One region of the Chromobacterium sp. HL1 genome, then DNA from elsewhere that is predicted to be linked to it. Evidence: riboswitches for the same ligand, from Rfam matches in the RefSeq annotation. Region 1 holds a riboswitch; the other holds the start of a gene.
What was found. A riboswitch is a leader RNA that binds a small molecule or an ion and turns the genes downstream of it on or off. The one in region 1 is predicted to bind manganese.

Region 1 (7,590 bases):
TGAGATTGCCCCCGGTCAGCACGGCGAGCATATGCAAGATGAGGAATTGATCCTGAACCGTCGTCGCAGGCTGACCATCGCCGAACAGAAACACCGGCACGGAATCGCAACCATGATGCTCGGCGAACCAATATAGCTGGTTGACCCCCAGCCAAAACGCCTCTTCCGGATTAAAGCTTCGAACCCAATGCCAACGCGCATGCTCGCCAAGATAGAACATCATCCGCGACAGCACGATGGGCAGCAGCGTCAGCACCTTGGCGCCTTCAACGGAATCGGCGTCGACCGTCAGCACATGCTGATAACTATCGATGAAGCATTTGCCGTACGCCAGTATCTGGCTTCGCAATTGCGCTTCCAGCGCCTTGGGCATGCGCGTATTCAGCAAGTATTGCGCGCAGAGGTTTTCGTGCAGCGATTCGGTCTCTTGATTGAGCGCCAGCAGCGCTTCGACGCGATCCACCGAGATATTGTGCCAATCCAACTCCAATGGCGACAGCAAGGCCACCACGCGCTCATGCGCGGCCGCCCCATGCTCCTTCTTCAAAGCCGCCACGAACTCCCTGGCCGCTTCCGCGCTGGCCAACGGGTCGGAGCGACCTTTAGCCCCTCTTGAAAAAAAATCCAGCATAGCCGCCCACTCTCAAGACAATGTCAGCACATTTCAATCACTACGCGAAACAGCTTGAACGCTACATCCATTTATAGCAAGCCGCAAGCCGGCCCGCTGGCCGTCGGACAAAGAAAAAGCGCCCATGACAGGCGCTTTCGAAATTCATTGCAAACCCGCAGTTTGCTTAGATAGCCAGAGCGTCCAGGGCTTTGCCGCTGGAGATCCACTCTTGTACCCACACCGGCTTACGGCCGCGGCCGGTCCAAGTCAGTTCCGGGCTGGCCGGGTGACGATACTTGGCTTCCACCGGCTTGCGCACGCCGCCGGTTTTGCCCAGCACTTCCTCCACGCTCAGACCATAAGCGCGAGCAAGTTCAATGATTTGTTTCTTGGCTTTGGACTTTTCTTCGCTTTCGCGGCGCTTGATTTCAGCTTCGACATCGGCGCGCAGAGCCACCAGCTGAGTAAAATCCAATTTCGACAGTTCCATTAGCATGTTCCCAAATATATTGTAAGAGTAGTGGTGCGTTACAGATGATAATGTAGCCAAGCCTTTCCACTCAAGTCAAGGAAACAAAACAGAAATTATCAATTAATTCTCAGCCCCCTCATTCAAGGAATAGGGCAGCTCCAGTTGTTGAAGCCTTATTGTGTACGCCTCGTCAGCGTAAATACCTTCTTCCCAGGCTTGAAATTGAACCACGGCCAAGCCTTCATATTGATCCGGCGCCACTTGGCAAACCGCAGCCACCATGCCAATCGACTGCCCCGCCACGGACGGGCTATAGAGTTTGGCACCGATGGCGAGCGGCTGTTTAAATGCCACTTTGAACATGCGGCGCTTCATTTTCCCCAAATACTGCGACCTGGCGACGATTTCCTGCCCCGGGTAACAGCCTTTCTTAAAGCTTACCCCGCCAATCAATTCCATATTCGCCATTTGCGGCACAAACTGCTCCTGAGTCGCCAGGCTGACCCAAGGGATGCCCGCGTCAATATCCCGCCAGTCCCAAACGCTGGAGGACACCAGGCTCGCCGCCTCCGTCAGCCTTGCGCCAAGCTGCTCTGCGCCGGCTTCATCCACCGCCAGCACCCAGCCCGCCCCGGGCAGGCCTATCAACAGGCCCAATTCCACTCGAATCATTTCACGCGGCCCAACGCTTGCCGCCAATGCCGGCTCAATGGCCAGCGTATTCAGCGCCGTCGCGCCCGCAAGGCCAATCAAGGTCAGATTATCCGCAATGGATACCTTCACCTTGGAGCGCAAGACAAACATGCTCAGGCGCTTGGCCACGTATTCGGCCAGATCCGCCGACACCGCCAGGCAATAAACGCCGTCGCTCCGCCAAACCAGGAAGCTGGCCAGCATTCGCCCTTTGGCTGAAGAGTAACTGCTGTACTGGGCATGGCTTTCGTCCGACAACTCCCGCACATCGCTGGAAAGCTGCCCTTGCAAAAAGGCCTCCGCGTCCTCTCCCGCCACCTGGATGATTTTATGCTTATCCAGAACCGATATTGCGGCGCCTGCGCGCAAAGACTCCAACTGCCGCAAATGAACATTCATTTCCGCCGCATCTTTATTTGCCCGCTCCGCGCGCGCATCCAGCCTGAGCTTACCGTCCAGATTCATTTAACCCACCTCAAAAACGCGGCTATTCCCGCATTGTCAACAAACGAAATTTTAACGCGCCGCCGCCTCCCTTCGCCAGCGGTGAATTGCGGGCGTCAACGCCGCGTCCAAGCCGCCCGACGGACGCAAGCGATTTTCAGCCGCGCAAGTGTTGACAGCCCGACAGGCTGAAGCTATAGTTCGCCCTCACTCAAATCCCTGATAGCTCAGTTGGTAGAGCGACGGACTGTTAATCCGCAGGTCGCAGGTTCGAGCCCTGCTCGGGGAGCCACTCCGGCCCAGTTTGAGAATTGCTTGTTTTCCATTCCCTGATAGCTCAGTTGGTAGAGCGACGGACTGTTAATCCGCAGGTCGCAGGTTCGAGCCCTGCTCGGGGAGCCAAAACAAGCCCGCATCACCGCATTATGATCCCTGATAGCTCAGTTGGTAGAGCGACGGACTGTTAATCCGCAGGTCGCAGGTTCGAGCCCTGCTCGGGGAGCCAAAATTTCAAAAGCCACAATCTCTGGATTGTGGCTTTTTCCATTTTCGCTTCCGTTTTACAATCGGCCCACCCTCCCCATTGGAATAATAATGATTTCCAGACCGATTGCCTTTGCCGGGGGCGCCATCCTGCTCTGGGCCTCTCTGGCCGCGCTTGGCGCTCAAACACGCTCGCTCCCCCCTTTCTTCGTCGTCGGCGTCTGCCTGCTGATCGGCAGCCTGCTCAGCCTGCGCCATTACCGCGACTGGAAAGTCCCGGCGCCCACCCTGCTGGTGGGGATCTACGGCTTGTTCGGCTATCACTTCCTGCTGTTCTTCGCGTTTCGGCACGCGCCGGCGATGGAAGCCAATCTGCTGAATTACCTGTGGCCGCTGCTGATCGTCATGCTCTCCCCCATCTTGGTGCCGGGCACCGTGCTGCATGGCCGCCACATCCTGGCCGGTGCGCTGGGCTTCAGCGGCGCAGCGCTGATCGTCAGCGGGGGCAAGCTCGCCTTGTCCAGCAGCCATCTCGCCGGTTATCTGCTCGCCATCGCCGCCGCCGTGGTGTGGTCCACCTTCAGCCTGCTGACCCGCAGGCTGCCCAGCTTTCCCAATAGCGCGGTGGGCGGCTTCTGCCTGCTGTCCGGCCTGCTCTCCTTGCTGTGTCACGCCCTGTTCGAACCCAGCGTCGCCCCCAGCGCCGGCCAATGGCTGGCCCTGATCCTGCTCGGCATCGGGCCGATGGGCGGCGCCTTCTTTCTATGGGACCGCGCGCTGAAGGAAGGCGACCCCAGGCAGATCGGCTCCCTGTCCTACGCCACGCCGCTGCTGTCCACCTTGCTGCTGATAGGCAGCGGCCAGGGTCAATTGAACGCCGTCGCTCTGACCGCCATCGTGCTCATTCTTGGCGGCGCCTTGCTTGGCAGCCTGCCCGTCCGCTCACGCTCAGCCGCCTGATAGAAAGACCCGCGGTGGAGCGACGGCGACCGAATGTCCTATAATGCTTAACGCTATTTAAACAGAGGCCAACCATGTCCATTATTAAAGAATTCAAAGAATTTGCCATGAAAGGCAATGTCATCGATCTGGCGGTCGGCGTCGTCATCGGCGGCGCTTTCGGCGCCATCGTCAAATCGCTGGTCGACGATGTGATCATGCCCCCAATCGGCCTGTTGATCGGCAACGTCGATTTCTCCAATATGTTCTTCGTGCTAAAAGAAGGCAGCAAACAGCTTGGGCCTTATGTGTCCGTGGCCGCGGCCAAACAGGCCGGCGCCGTCACGCTGAATATCGGTCTGTTCATCAATGCCATGGTCAGCTTCACCATCGTGGCTTTCGCCATCTTCATGCTGGTCAAGGCCATCAATCGGCTGAAGCGCGAAGAACCGGCCGCCGCACCGGCCCCCGCCACCAAGGAATGCCCGTTCTGCGTGTCCAGCATTCCGGAAAAAGCTTCTCGATGCCCGCAGTGCACGTCTCAACTCTAAGAGCGGAGATTGCCCCGCTACGCCAACTGATTTAGAATCGGCTGGTTCTGGGGGAGTAGCCTCGGCGCGGTTTTCAGCGCCGGCATGCGTCAACAGGCTTGGCCATCGCGGCCATGGCGCATGCGACGAAAACTTCCGTTTGGCAAGACCCATGACATGTCTGCGCAACGCGGGGCTGCGGCGCGGGCTTGTCATGGCGTATGCGCAGCCCCCGGAGTTTTCATGGAAGCCTTCCTTATTTCCACCGGCATCGTCGCTTTGGCTGAAATCGGCGACAAAACCCAATTGCTCGCCCTGATGCTGGCCGGCCGCTACCGCAAACCCATGCCCATCGTTCTGGGCATCTTCGTCGCCACCTTGCTCAATCATTTCGCCGCCGCCGCGGTGGGTCACTGGCTGATGAGCAAGATAGGACCGGACTTCATGCGTTGGGGCTTGGGTCTTTCCTTTCTCGCCATGGCGGGCTGGATGCTGATTCCGGACAAGCTGGATGAAGACAGCCGGCTCATGGAGCGCTTCGGCGTGTTCGGCACCACCTGTATCGCTTTCTTTATCGCGGAAATGGGCGACAAGACGCAGCTGGCCACCGTCGCGCTGTCCGCGCGCTTTCCCGAGGCCTTGCTGTTGGTGGTGGCCGGCACGACGCTGGGCATGATGCTGGCCAATGTGCCCGCGGTGCTCTTGGGCGAGGTGGCCGCGAAGAAGCTGCCGCAAAAGCTGGTGCACACCGTTGCCGCGCTCTTGTTCGCCGGCCTGGGCATTATCACCCTGCTAAGCCCGTTGCAGATCTGAGGCAACGCTCAAAACAAAACGGAGGCCGCGGCCTCCGTTTTGCTTTCCTGCCGACCTGCCCCGCTTCAAGTCCGAGCGGCTCCGCGCCCAAGCGCCTCCAACAGCTGCTCCGGGTTGAAGCCCAGGCGAAAGCCGCCCCAATGCTTGCCGGACAACATGATGGGCAGCACCACTTCCGACAGCACCTCCCCGGTGTCGCGGGTATACGTCTGCAGCAGGAAAGACTGCGTGCTGCGCGCGGCCCGCAAACCGGCGGCATCGGCGAACTTGCGCTTGTCGCGGCTGTTGATCAGGTCCTTGGCCGCATCTCCGCTCAAGGGCTGGCTATACCAGCTATTGTGGGTCGGCGCGTAGCCGTTGGTGTCCACCGCCAGGCAGAACACGCCGCCGGGCACGGACTTGGCGGCGCGGTCGTACACCGGCTGCATCAGTTTTTCCAGCTTGGCGTCGTACTGAGTGCGGAACTTGGCCGGCTTGGCGCCGGCGATGGGCTGGTAATTCTGATCGAACAGCGCCACGCCCGCGGCCAGTTGCGCGGCCATCATGGTTTGCAATTCATCCCGCGCCTCGCGGGCCGTTTGCATGATCTGGTCGAACTCGCCCTCGCCCAGAATGAAGCGCGCCACCAGTTGCTGCACCTGCTCCGCCGCGCCGGACAACTTGGTGGCCGAGTCTTCGGTATGGTTCAGACGGTCCGTCACCTGATGGCCCAGTTCGTGGATTTCCGCCACATGCAGATTGACCTGGCCATTGGAGGCGACGAACTCCGACATGGTGGCGGCGATCTGGCTGAGACTGCTCGCCGTGGTTTCGAAGTCTCCCATCATCTTGCTGAAATGGTCGGACGCCTTGGAGACGATCTCCCGCGCCGACTTGGTGTCCTCGGTGATCTGCGCGGTTTCCACCTGGGTTTCCGACACCAGCCCCAACATGCCGTCGATATTATGCGAAATCTCGTCGGTGGCCTTTTTGACTCGCTCGGCCAGTTTGCGCACCTCATCGGCCACCACGGCGAAACCGCGTCCGCTCTCGCCGGCCCGCGCCGCCTCTATCGCGGCGTTCAAGGCCAGCAGATTGGTCTGGTCCGACACGTCCTTGATCAGATCGACAATAGTCTTGATGCTGGAGGAGCGCTGACTCAGATCATCCACCGTGTGATTGAAATGCCCCACTTTCTGGTTGATGCCGTAGATGCTCTCCGCCACGGATTTGAGTTCGGCGTAGGACTCCCGCGCCACATCCAGATTGGCCAGCGTGGTGGACGAGATCGCCTGGGTTTGCTCAGTGACCTGGCCCACGCCCTCGGTGCTCTGATCGCTGGCGGCCCGGACCTGCGTCGCCAGCTGATCCTGCTTGCGCGCGCCCTCCAGCGATTCGACCACGTTCTTGCGGGTGCGCGCCGAATCCATCGCGATCCGCACCGTCATCAGCCGCACATTGCTGATGATCTCGCGCATTTTCAGCAGGAAACGGTTATACGACAGCGACAATTCGCGGATTTCGTCATGGGTGATGGTGGGAATGTCTCTGGACAGATCCCCCTCGCCGGCGCCGATTTCATTGAAAATCCGGATAATCATTTTCAGCGGTCTGACGATGAGAAAGCGCAGATACCAGACCATGAAGGCGATGAAAGCGACGCTGACCGCCCACAGCGCCATCGTCCAAAACAGCGCGCCGTCGATGCTGGACTCGATGCCGGCCAACACCTGGGGCGAAGCGACCTGCCCTTTCAGCGAACTCCGTATGTTTTCCAGCACATAATAAACATAAGCCACCATGCCCAGCTGAAACACGCTGATGAAAAAGAAACTGCACAATTTCTTGGTCAACGTATCCCAGAAAGTCTTTTCCACCAGGGTATACACGCGCCAGAACCACTGCATGACTTCTCCTCTTGCTCCGCAATCCCGTTCAGCGGCTGGTGCCGGCCCCGCGCCCTCCGGCGCTTCGGGCCCGCCCGTCGCTGTTATCTAGAATTATTGTTGTTTATTGACTTCAGTCAGCCATGCTAAGCGATAGCGGCCTTGTTTTTGGAATAGTTGGCTGACTATTGATTATCATCAAATAGGCCATGTCAATGTATTACAAATCCCCGTTTCCGTGTTGCCTTCTCCACACCATCCAGCACTCCCGACCGCCAAACACCGGCACGCCCTCCGCCTGCGGCGCGCAACTCTCCAACACGAAAGCCGGCTCCAGCAAAGCGCTCAAGGCCGGCATGCCCAAGCCGAACGGCGGGCCGCGCGGCGTGTCCGCGATAAAGAACACTCCAAGCAGCGCGCCGCCGGGGCGCAATAAGCGCGCCATCTTTTCCGCATAGCGGGCATGCAGGCGGGGCGGCAACGCGCAGAGAAAGGCCCGCTCGAACACCATGTCGAAAGACGGCGTTTCCTCAACGGCGAAAAAGTCCGCCTGCCGAATATGGGCGGCCGCCTGCGGCCACTGCGCGCGAGCGATCTCCACCGCCTGCGCGCTGAAATCGACGGCCAGCACCTGATGGCCGCAGTCCAGCAACAGAGGCAAGTCTCCAGCGCTGCCGCAGCCGGGCAGCAAGATTCGACTGGCAGGCTGAGCTTGGAAAAACGCCAGGGCCTCCGGAC
Region 2 (7,590 bases), 910 kb from region 1:
CCTGGCCGACATCGCCGGCGGCAGGCTGGCGCTGCGCTGCCGGCTGCTGGTGATCTTCGGCAATCTGGACGCGATGCGGCTGGGCAAGCGTTATCTGGATTACGATATGAACCGGCTGTTCAACGGCGCGCACGCGCGCCAGCCGGAAGCGCGCGAAGCGGCGCGCGCGGCGCGCCTGGAACAGGCGGCGGCGGACTTTTTCGCCTCCGCCCGCGGCCGGCGCTGGCATTACGATCTGCACACCGCGATCCGCGGCTCGGTGTTCGAGAAGTTCGCCATCTACCCCTATCTGCACGAACGCCCGCACAGCCGCGCGCAACTGGCCTGGCTGAAGAGTTGCCAGGTGGAAACCGTACTGCTGCACAGCCAGCCGGCCAATACCTTCAGCTACTTCACCAGCCGCCACTGCCAGGCGGACGCCTTCACGCTGGAGCTGGGCAAGGCGCGGCCGTTCGGCCAAAACGATCTGTCCCGCTTCGCCGGCATAGACCAGGCGCTGCGCCGGCTGCTGGCGGAGCCGGAGCAAGAACTGCCCGGCTACCGCGACGGCGATCTGCCGCTGTTCCAGGCCAAGTACGACATCGTCAAACACAGCGAAGCCTTCCGCCTGCACCTGGCCGACGACGTGGAAAACTTCACCGCGTTGCCGGACGGCTTCCTGATCGCCGAGGACGGCGAGCACCGCTATGTGGCCGTCGGCGGCGATGAGCGCATCCTGTTCCCCAATCACACGGTCAAGCCCGGACTGCGCGCCGGCATCGTGGTGGCGCCGGCGCGGCTGCCTTAAACGCGATTCAAGGTTCCGCGCGGACGCCCAGCGCTCAAGGGAGCCGCGCGCGACAACGCCGCGGCCATGGCCGCGGCGTCGTTCATTCCGGCAGGACCTGCCCGCCCCGCGCGGCGTTTCAAGCGAACTCGGCGGCCGCCACCCTCGCCACCGCGGCGATCACCGCGTTGCGCTCGTCCATCATCGCCGTCGAGCCCCAGTAATAGACCGACAGCAACAACGGCGACTTGCCCGGCCGCCAGGCCACGGCCACGTTGTTGGCCGCGCCGTGGCCGCCGCTGCCGGTCTTATCCCCCACCCGCCACTCCGCCGGCAAGCCGGCGCGGATGCGCAGATTGCCGGTGGTGTTGCCCAGCAGCCAATCGTTCAGCAAACCGCGCTGCCGCTCCGGCAATAGCGGGGAAAACAGCAGCGCGCGCAGATTGGCCGTCATCGCCGCCGGCGTGGTGGTGTCGCGCGGATCGTCCGGCTCGGCGCGGTTCAGTTCCGGCTCGACGCGGTCAAGCCGGCTCAGGCCGTCGCCCAGCGAACGGGCGAAGCGGGTCACCTCCTGCGGCCCGCCCAACTGCTCCAGCAGCAGATTGGCGGCGGTGTTGTCGCCGAAGCGCATCGCCGCGTCGCACAAGTCTTTCACCGACATGCCCTGCTCCACGTATTGTTCGGCGATGGGCGAATAGTCGATCAATTGCTCGCGCCGGTAGCCGACATGGCGGTAGAGCAGATCCGGCTGCGTCGCGCTGCGTTGCAATAAGGCGCCCACCAGCAGCAGCGTGAACGTGCTGCACATCGGGAAGCGCTCATCGGCCCGGTAAGCCAGCGTCCGCCCGCTGTCCGCCTCTTGCGCGAACACGCCGATGCGGCCGCCGGCATTGCGTTCCAGCTCCGCCAATTGACGCGCGGCCGGGGCTTCGCCCGGCACCCGCAACGGCGGGCGCGCGCAACCCCAGATCAACGGCGTGGCGGCCAAGGCCGCCAGCAAGACGCGCCGCTGCGCAAAATCATCCATAGATCAATCCCCAGATTCGGTATGACGGCGCGGCCCGTCGCAACGGCCGGCCATCGCGGTTTAGTTCCCCCGATGCGCATTGCCGCTATCCGCCGCAATGACAATGAACTAAAGTGCGATACATATTCTTTTGCGCCTGAACCACGAAAACAGATGCGTCAAAACATCACGAACAGGTTCAAGCACTTTTAATGACACATTAAACAATCGAATGACATGAAAAAGCCTGCACAGTTCCGTATCCCCGCTTTGCGGCGCATCGCCGGCCTGCTCGGCCTCAGCCTGGCCCTGCTGGCCGCGCCGCTTGAAGCCAAAACGCCGCACACGCATCGGCACGCCAGCGCGCCGGCGCAAGAGCAGTTGCTGGAACACGGCAGCTACACCAACTCCGACGGCGTGGAGGTCCACAGCCCGGCCCATACCCGCTCCGGCAAAGCGCCGGCCGGCGCCAGCGCGCGCTGCCGCGACGGCAGCTATAGCTTCAGCCAGCACCGGCGCGGCACGTGTTCGCATCATGGCGGCGTGGCGGCCTGGCTCTGAGAACCCGTTCATAGTCTGCTGCGCTTCAGCGATACGGCGTTGAAAACAAGCTCAAAATGCTCATGTACCATTTGTACATTCCGCTTTTTCGCTCGTTTTCGCCTTGTCTCGCCCTTGCTCGCGAGACTCTGAACAGGCTCTGAGAGCCTGTTTACGATCTGCTGCGCATCGGTGATGCGGCATTGAACGGGTTCCCGCCTCACACCAGACAGCCGGCAAACAGCAGATACACCGCGCCCGCGCCCAAGAGCCAGCGGCCGTCCACGCTGCCGCGGCGGAACAACAGCCACAAGCCGGCGATCGCCGCCATCGTGGCCAGGCCGGACCACAGCAGGACGCCGTCGAACATCCACGGGGTGAAGAACAGGCCGAAGGCGCTGGGAATCGTCGCCTGTATCATCATCGCGCCGGAGATATTGGCCAAAGCCAGACGCTCCTTGCCCTGGCGCAGCCAGATCAGCGCGTTCATGATTTCCGGCAATTCCGTGGCCACCGGACTCAGCAGCAAGGCCACCAGATGCGGCGCCATGCCCCAGTGTCCGGCCAGCGCTTCCAGCTGCGCGACGAAACCGTGCGCCGCCGCCGCGATCACCGCCAAGGCCAGCAGGGCCTGCGTCGCCGCCCAGCCCAGGCCGCCGCCGGCGCGCAGTTTCAAGGCGTCCAGTTCTTCCTCTTCCGGCGCGGTGTCCGCGCTGCGGATCTCGCGCCAGACATAGGCGGCGTAAGCGGCCAGGAACAGCACGCCCAGCCAGGGCTTGATGGCGAAGGCCAGCAGGCCCAACGCCACCTTGAACGCGAAAATCAGCAAAAACGCCAATTGGTCGCCGGCCAGCCGGCGGTGATCGACGCGCAACAGGTAGTCGCCGCGCCCCAGCCGGCTGCGGTTGCGCCACAGCGCGAAACCCACCACCGCGTACGCCAGCGTGGCCAGCACCAGCGGCCCGCCCAGGGCGGCGCCGACGCCGATGTCCTTATGTTGCGGCGTGCCGCCGAAGGCCATCGCGGTCAAGGTGACGGCGCTTTCCGGCAAGGCGGTGCCGAAAGCGGCGAGCACGGTGCCGACGGCGCTGGCGCCCAGGTTCAGATGGCGTCCGCACCACTCGATGGCGTTGACGAAGTATTGACAGGAAAGATAGATCAGGACGGCGAGGCCGAGCAGAAACGACAGGGTCAACAGCATGGATAGTCTTGGGCCGGGCAAGCGGATGGACAATGGCGCAACGACGCGGCTTGCCCGGCGGCAAACGCATCGTGGCCAAAGGTCTCGCTTGGCGGCGCCGGCAATGCCGGCCGCTGACCGCGCCATGAGGAAAGCTCCTCAAGTTTGTTGACGCGGCCTCTTCGGCGGGGCCGAAGATGGCTACTCCCCAATGACAACGGCGCCATTGTGCCAGCCTGGGCGCAATGGCGCAAACCTAGGCGCCCGTCATGCGACGCCCACTGCGGATGAAGGCGAAGGGCCGCGACGTCGCCGCCGCGGCCGCCTCGGCGCTAGCGGCGGAACCACTCGCGCTTGGCCAGCGCCGCCTCCACCTGCTCGCGATTGAGCAAGGCGTCGCGCATGGCGTTCCGCGCCGCCAGCTCCATCTGGTCGCCGTAGTAAGGCGATTGCGGCTGGCTGCTGTTGCCGTAGGTGTTGATCACCTTGGCGCGCAGCGGCCGGCCGAACTCCACCAGGGCGGTGAAGGTGTCGCCGAAGATGGCGCGCTGGCGGCCGTCGCTGTCGCCGATATAACTGAAGGTGCGGAAAGCCCCCAAACCCTCGGCGCCGCCGCTGGCCGGCTGGTCCAAGCGCGCCGCGCCGCCGGCGGGGCCGCGCCGCAGCCGGTAGACTTCGCCGAAGGCGATGTCCAGCGGCACGCCGGCCTGTTGCAAGCCCTGGGCGGCCGCGCCCAGCTTGCTGAGCGCGAAGCCGGCGTCGCGCAGGCCGGCGGGCGTGTCGTAGGGCTGCGCCGGATCCGCTTCCCGGCGGTAGCGCAAGGCCTCTTCGCCGCCGGAGGCCGCCACCCAGGCGGCGAACAGCACCGCGCCCTTGCTGGCGGCGTCGCTGCGCCGGTCCCATTGGGCCAGCACTTGCGCCGCGGCGATCAGGCCGGCGTCGCCGGAGGCGCGCGCATAGCCGATCAAATCGTCCAGCACCCGGTCCGCCAGCAGCAGCCGGGTGTCGTGCTTGGCGCTGAGCAGCGTGTCCAGGGTGAAGGCCGAAGTCTGTTCGATCAGCTCGATGCCGCGCTGTTCGCGCAGCAGCGGCGACGCCCGCGGCGACAGATAGCCGGCGTAGGCGGCCGGGTCCAGCGCAGGCTTGCTCATATACCAGGGCACGCTATTGGAGTTCTGCACCCAGCCGCTGGACGGATTGGCCACCTGCGGCAATTCGTCCAGGCGCAGCGCCTGACGCCAGATCAGATCGCTGCGGCTGCCGTCCACCGGCTGCGCCCAGAAGGCGGCGTCGCCGCCGGCGCGGCGCGGGGTCAGGCCGCCGAAAGCCGCCCAGATATTGCGTTGGGCGTCGGCGTAGATGATGTTGTGGTAGGGATTGCGCAGCCGCGCCACGACGCTGCGGAAGGCCTTGAAGTCGGGCGCTTGCGCCATGTCCCACCATTGCTCCAGCACGCCGGGGGTCTGCAGCTGGTCGACGCCGACGATGCGCAGCGCGTAGCTCTGGCCGTCCTTGTCGAACACCGGGCCCTGCTCGGCGCGGCGCAGCGTCAGCTGCTCGGCTTGCAGGCTGCCGTCCGGCTGACGGATATACAGGGTTTCGCGCTTGGTCTCAAAGTCGCGCGCCACGCCGTCCAGCAGGTATTGCCGGCCGCTGAGCTTGAGTTGGTACAGGTCGCAGCCGTCCTGGGTGTTGACGGTGTGCACCCAGCCCAGCCGCTGGTTGAAGCCGATGCGCATCACCGGCAGGCCCACCAGGGTGGCGCCGTAGATATCGTATTCCGGGCTCTTGAATTGGGCTTCGAACCAGGTGTGGCTGCCGCCCCACAGCAAATGCGGGTTGGCCAGCAGCATGGCGTTGCCGGAACGGCTCTTGGCCGGCCCCAGCGCCCAGCCGTTGGAGCCGCCGATCAGATTGATGGGGGTGGCCACCGCGTCCGGGTAGATCAGCGAGCAATTGGCCGCGCCGGTGGCGGTGGAGCCGCTCAGATAGCCGAAGAAGATGCGCAGGGTGTGGGCCAGCACGTCCTCGCTGCGCACCGGCAGCACCGCGCGCGCCGCCGGGCTCAGACCGCCGCTGGCGGCGGCCTGGTCGTTGACGCCGGCGACGAAGGCGTCCAGGTAGGCGCGCATGCGCGGGCTTTGCTGTTGCAGCCATTGTTTGGAGCGCTCCGGGAAGCCCATCGCGCGCACCAGGCGGTCCACTTCCGCCATATTGCTGGGGAAGGGCTCGCCGGCCTCGAACACCGCGCCGTAGTATTCCGCGCCGCGGCCGCGGCCCTGGGCGTACAGCCGCAGCAGCAGCTCCGGATGCGCCTGCATCTGGGCGCGGCCGAAGGCGTAGGCCAGGCTGTCGGCGCGCGCGGCGTAGATGTGCGGCACGCCGCTGCGGTCCCACAGCACTTGGCTGCCGCGCGGCTTGCCGTCTTCGTCCAGTTCGCAGGCCGTCAGCAAGGACAGCATGGCGATGCCCAATAGGGCGAGGATCAAGCGTTTCACTACCTTTCCTCCTTTTTGACAACTTAACAATGAGCTGTCGGCCAGCATGCTCAACAGCGATGCTCGGTTCTTCACACTCTTGAAACGACGGAACTGGCCAGCAAGAAAGGAAGCACGTATCCAACGCGCCCAAAGTCCCTTCAAGTCTGCCGCCGGGTGGCAGGCCCGAGGTTTTAGCTAGGCAGAAACTTCGCTTCGCACGTTTTAAGCGGCTGCCTGTTCGAGCAGCGCGACGTTAGCGCGCCATCACTGAGCGAATCCTTGATTCGCTCAGTGATAGGGGAATTTGGCCGAGTTGTTCCCCTTCCTGCCTTATTCCCTCGCGACGCTACGCTTGCCTCGCTCGGTCAGGACCGCCCCGGCAATCAAAACCATCATCCGCGCAGCGGATGCCTCATGCCCCTAATACCAGCGAAACACCCGCGCGCCGCTGACGAAGCCGGCAATGCCGATCAGCGTGAGCACCACCGCCGAACGCGCGATTTCCAGCACTCCGGCGCCCTCGACGAAGATCATGCGCATGCCGTCCGCCAGGATGGTCAGCGGCAGCACCTCGATCACCGCCACCATCCACTCCGGGAAGTGCTTGTAGCTAAAAAAGATGCCGGAAAAGATCACCAGGAACAGGATGGTCATTTCCAGCAGGCCGTTGGCGGTCTGCGCCTTGGTGGCGCGCGAGGCGGCCAGGATGGCGATGCCGGCGAAGCAGACGTTGCCGGCCAGCAGCAGCACGATGAAGGGCAGCGCCCCGCCCTGGGCGTGCACGTCGAAATAACTGCTGGCGAACAAATACAGCACCAGGGTTTCCAGCAGGCTGAACACCAGGCAGGCCAGCACGTGGGCCAGCAGGAAGTCGGTTTTGCGCATCGGGGTGATGCGCATCTGCCGGGTGACGCGGGTGGCGCGTTTTTCGATCAGCGACCAGCCGACGGCGATCAGGCAGGTTTCCATCACCGCCATCGCCACCAGGCCGGGCACCAGGAAGTCGATGTAGCGCAGGCCGGGGCTGTCCAGCACCGACATATTCTTGTCCACCGCCTGGCTCAGCGCGTCCGGGTCGTCGCCGAGGAAGAAGTAGGTCAGCAGCGCCTCGTTGTTCTGCGGGTCCAGATAGTAGATGCGCTTGCCGCTGTCGGCGCTGGGCTCCATGAACACCTGCACGTCGCCGCGCTTGAGGCCGCGCAACACCGATTCGCGGTCCGGGTAGTACTGGAAGCGGTATTTCATCCGTATCAGGTGGTCGCGCTTGATCTCGTCGGCGTTGATGACGCTGGACAGCGGCTGGTTGCGGGCCTCCACCTTGCTGATCCAGGCCTTGACCGCGGCCTGCTCCTGCAAGCTGGGCGGCAGCACCACGCCTATGGTGCGCTCCTTGATTTCGCCGCCGGAGAAGGACACGCCCAGCAGCCACACCAGCAGCAGCGGGAAGCCGAAGGACCAGAACAGGATTTGAGGTTCGCGCAGGTATTGACGGAATTGAGTGACGATCAGATTGAGCAAGGCGTTATTCATGGAAACCTCGGCCGGCCAGTGACAGGAATAAATCGTCCAGCGTTTTTTTGCGCACGATGATTTCGTCGATGTCGATTTGTTGTTCGCG

Region 2: it holds a riboswitch for manganese, as region 1 does, so the genes downstream of both, AB1Z25_RS09090 (sodium:calcium antiporter) here and AB1Z25_RS05205 (TMEM165/GDT1 family protein) in region 1, are expected to answer to the same signal.

What each region holds. Positions count from the first base shown of each region.
Region 1 is NZ_CP162399.1:1,092,932-1,100,521, reverse strand. Features, by position in the region: gene AB1Z25_RS05245 (hypothetical protein) at 1-631, opposite strand, end outside; gene AB1Z25_RS05240 (H-NS histone family protein) at 798-1,103, opposite strand; gene ygfZ (CAF17-like 4Fe-4S cluster assembly/insertion protein YgfZ) at 1,206-2,243, opposite strand; tRNA gene AB1Z25_RS05230 (tRNA-Asn) at 2,439-2,514, shown strand; tRNA gene AB1Z25_RS05225 (tRNA-Asn) at 2,549-2,624, shown strand; tRNA gene AB1Z25_RS05220 (tRNA-Asn) at 2,652-2,727, shown strand; gene AB1Z25_RS05215 (DMT family transporter) at 2,817-3,665, shown strand; gene mscL (large conductance mechanosensitive channel protein MscL) at 3,740-4,195, shown strand; yybP-ykoY riboswitch at 4,234-4,416, shown strand; gene AB1Z25_RS05205 (TMEM165/GDT1 family protein) at 4,418-4,987, shown strand; gene AB1Z25_RS05200 (methyl-accepting chemotaxis protein) at 5,053-6,873, opposite strand; gene AB1Z25_RS05195 (methyltransferase domain-containing protein) at 7,073-7,590, opposite strand, start outside.
Region 2 is NZ_CP162399.1:2,003,865-2,011,454, reverse strand. Features, by position in the region: gene astE (succinylglutamate desuccinylase) at 1-787, shown strand, start outside; gene blaCHA (CHA family extended-spectrum class A beta-lactamase) at 906-1,793, opposite strand; gene AB1Z25_RS09095 (DUF3761 domain-containing protein) at 2,010-2,333, shown strand; gene AB1Z25_RS09090 (sodium:calcium antiporter) at 2,533-3,513, opposite strand; yybP-ykoY riboswitch at 3,570-3,714, opposite strand; gene AB1Z25_RS09085 (penicillin acylase family protein) at 3,825-5,990, opposite strand; gene AB1Z25_RS09080 (ABC transporter permease) at 6,393-7,502, opposite strand; gene AB1Z25_RS09075 (ABC transporter ATP-binding protein) at 7,495-7,590, opposite strand, start outside.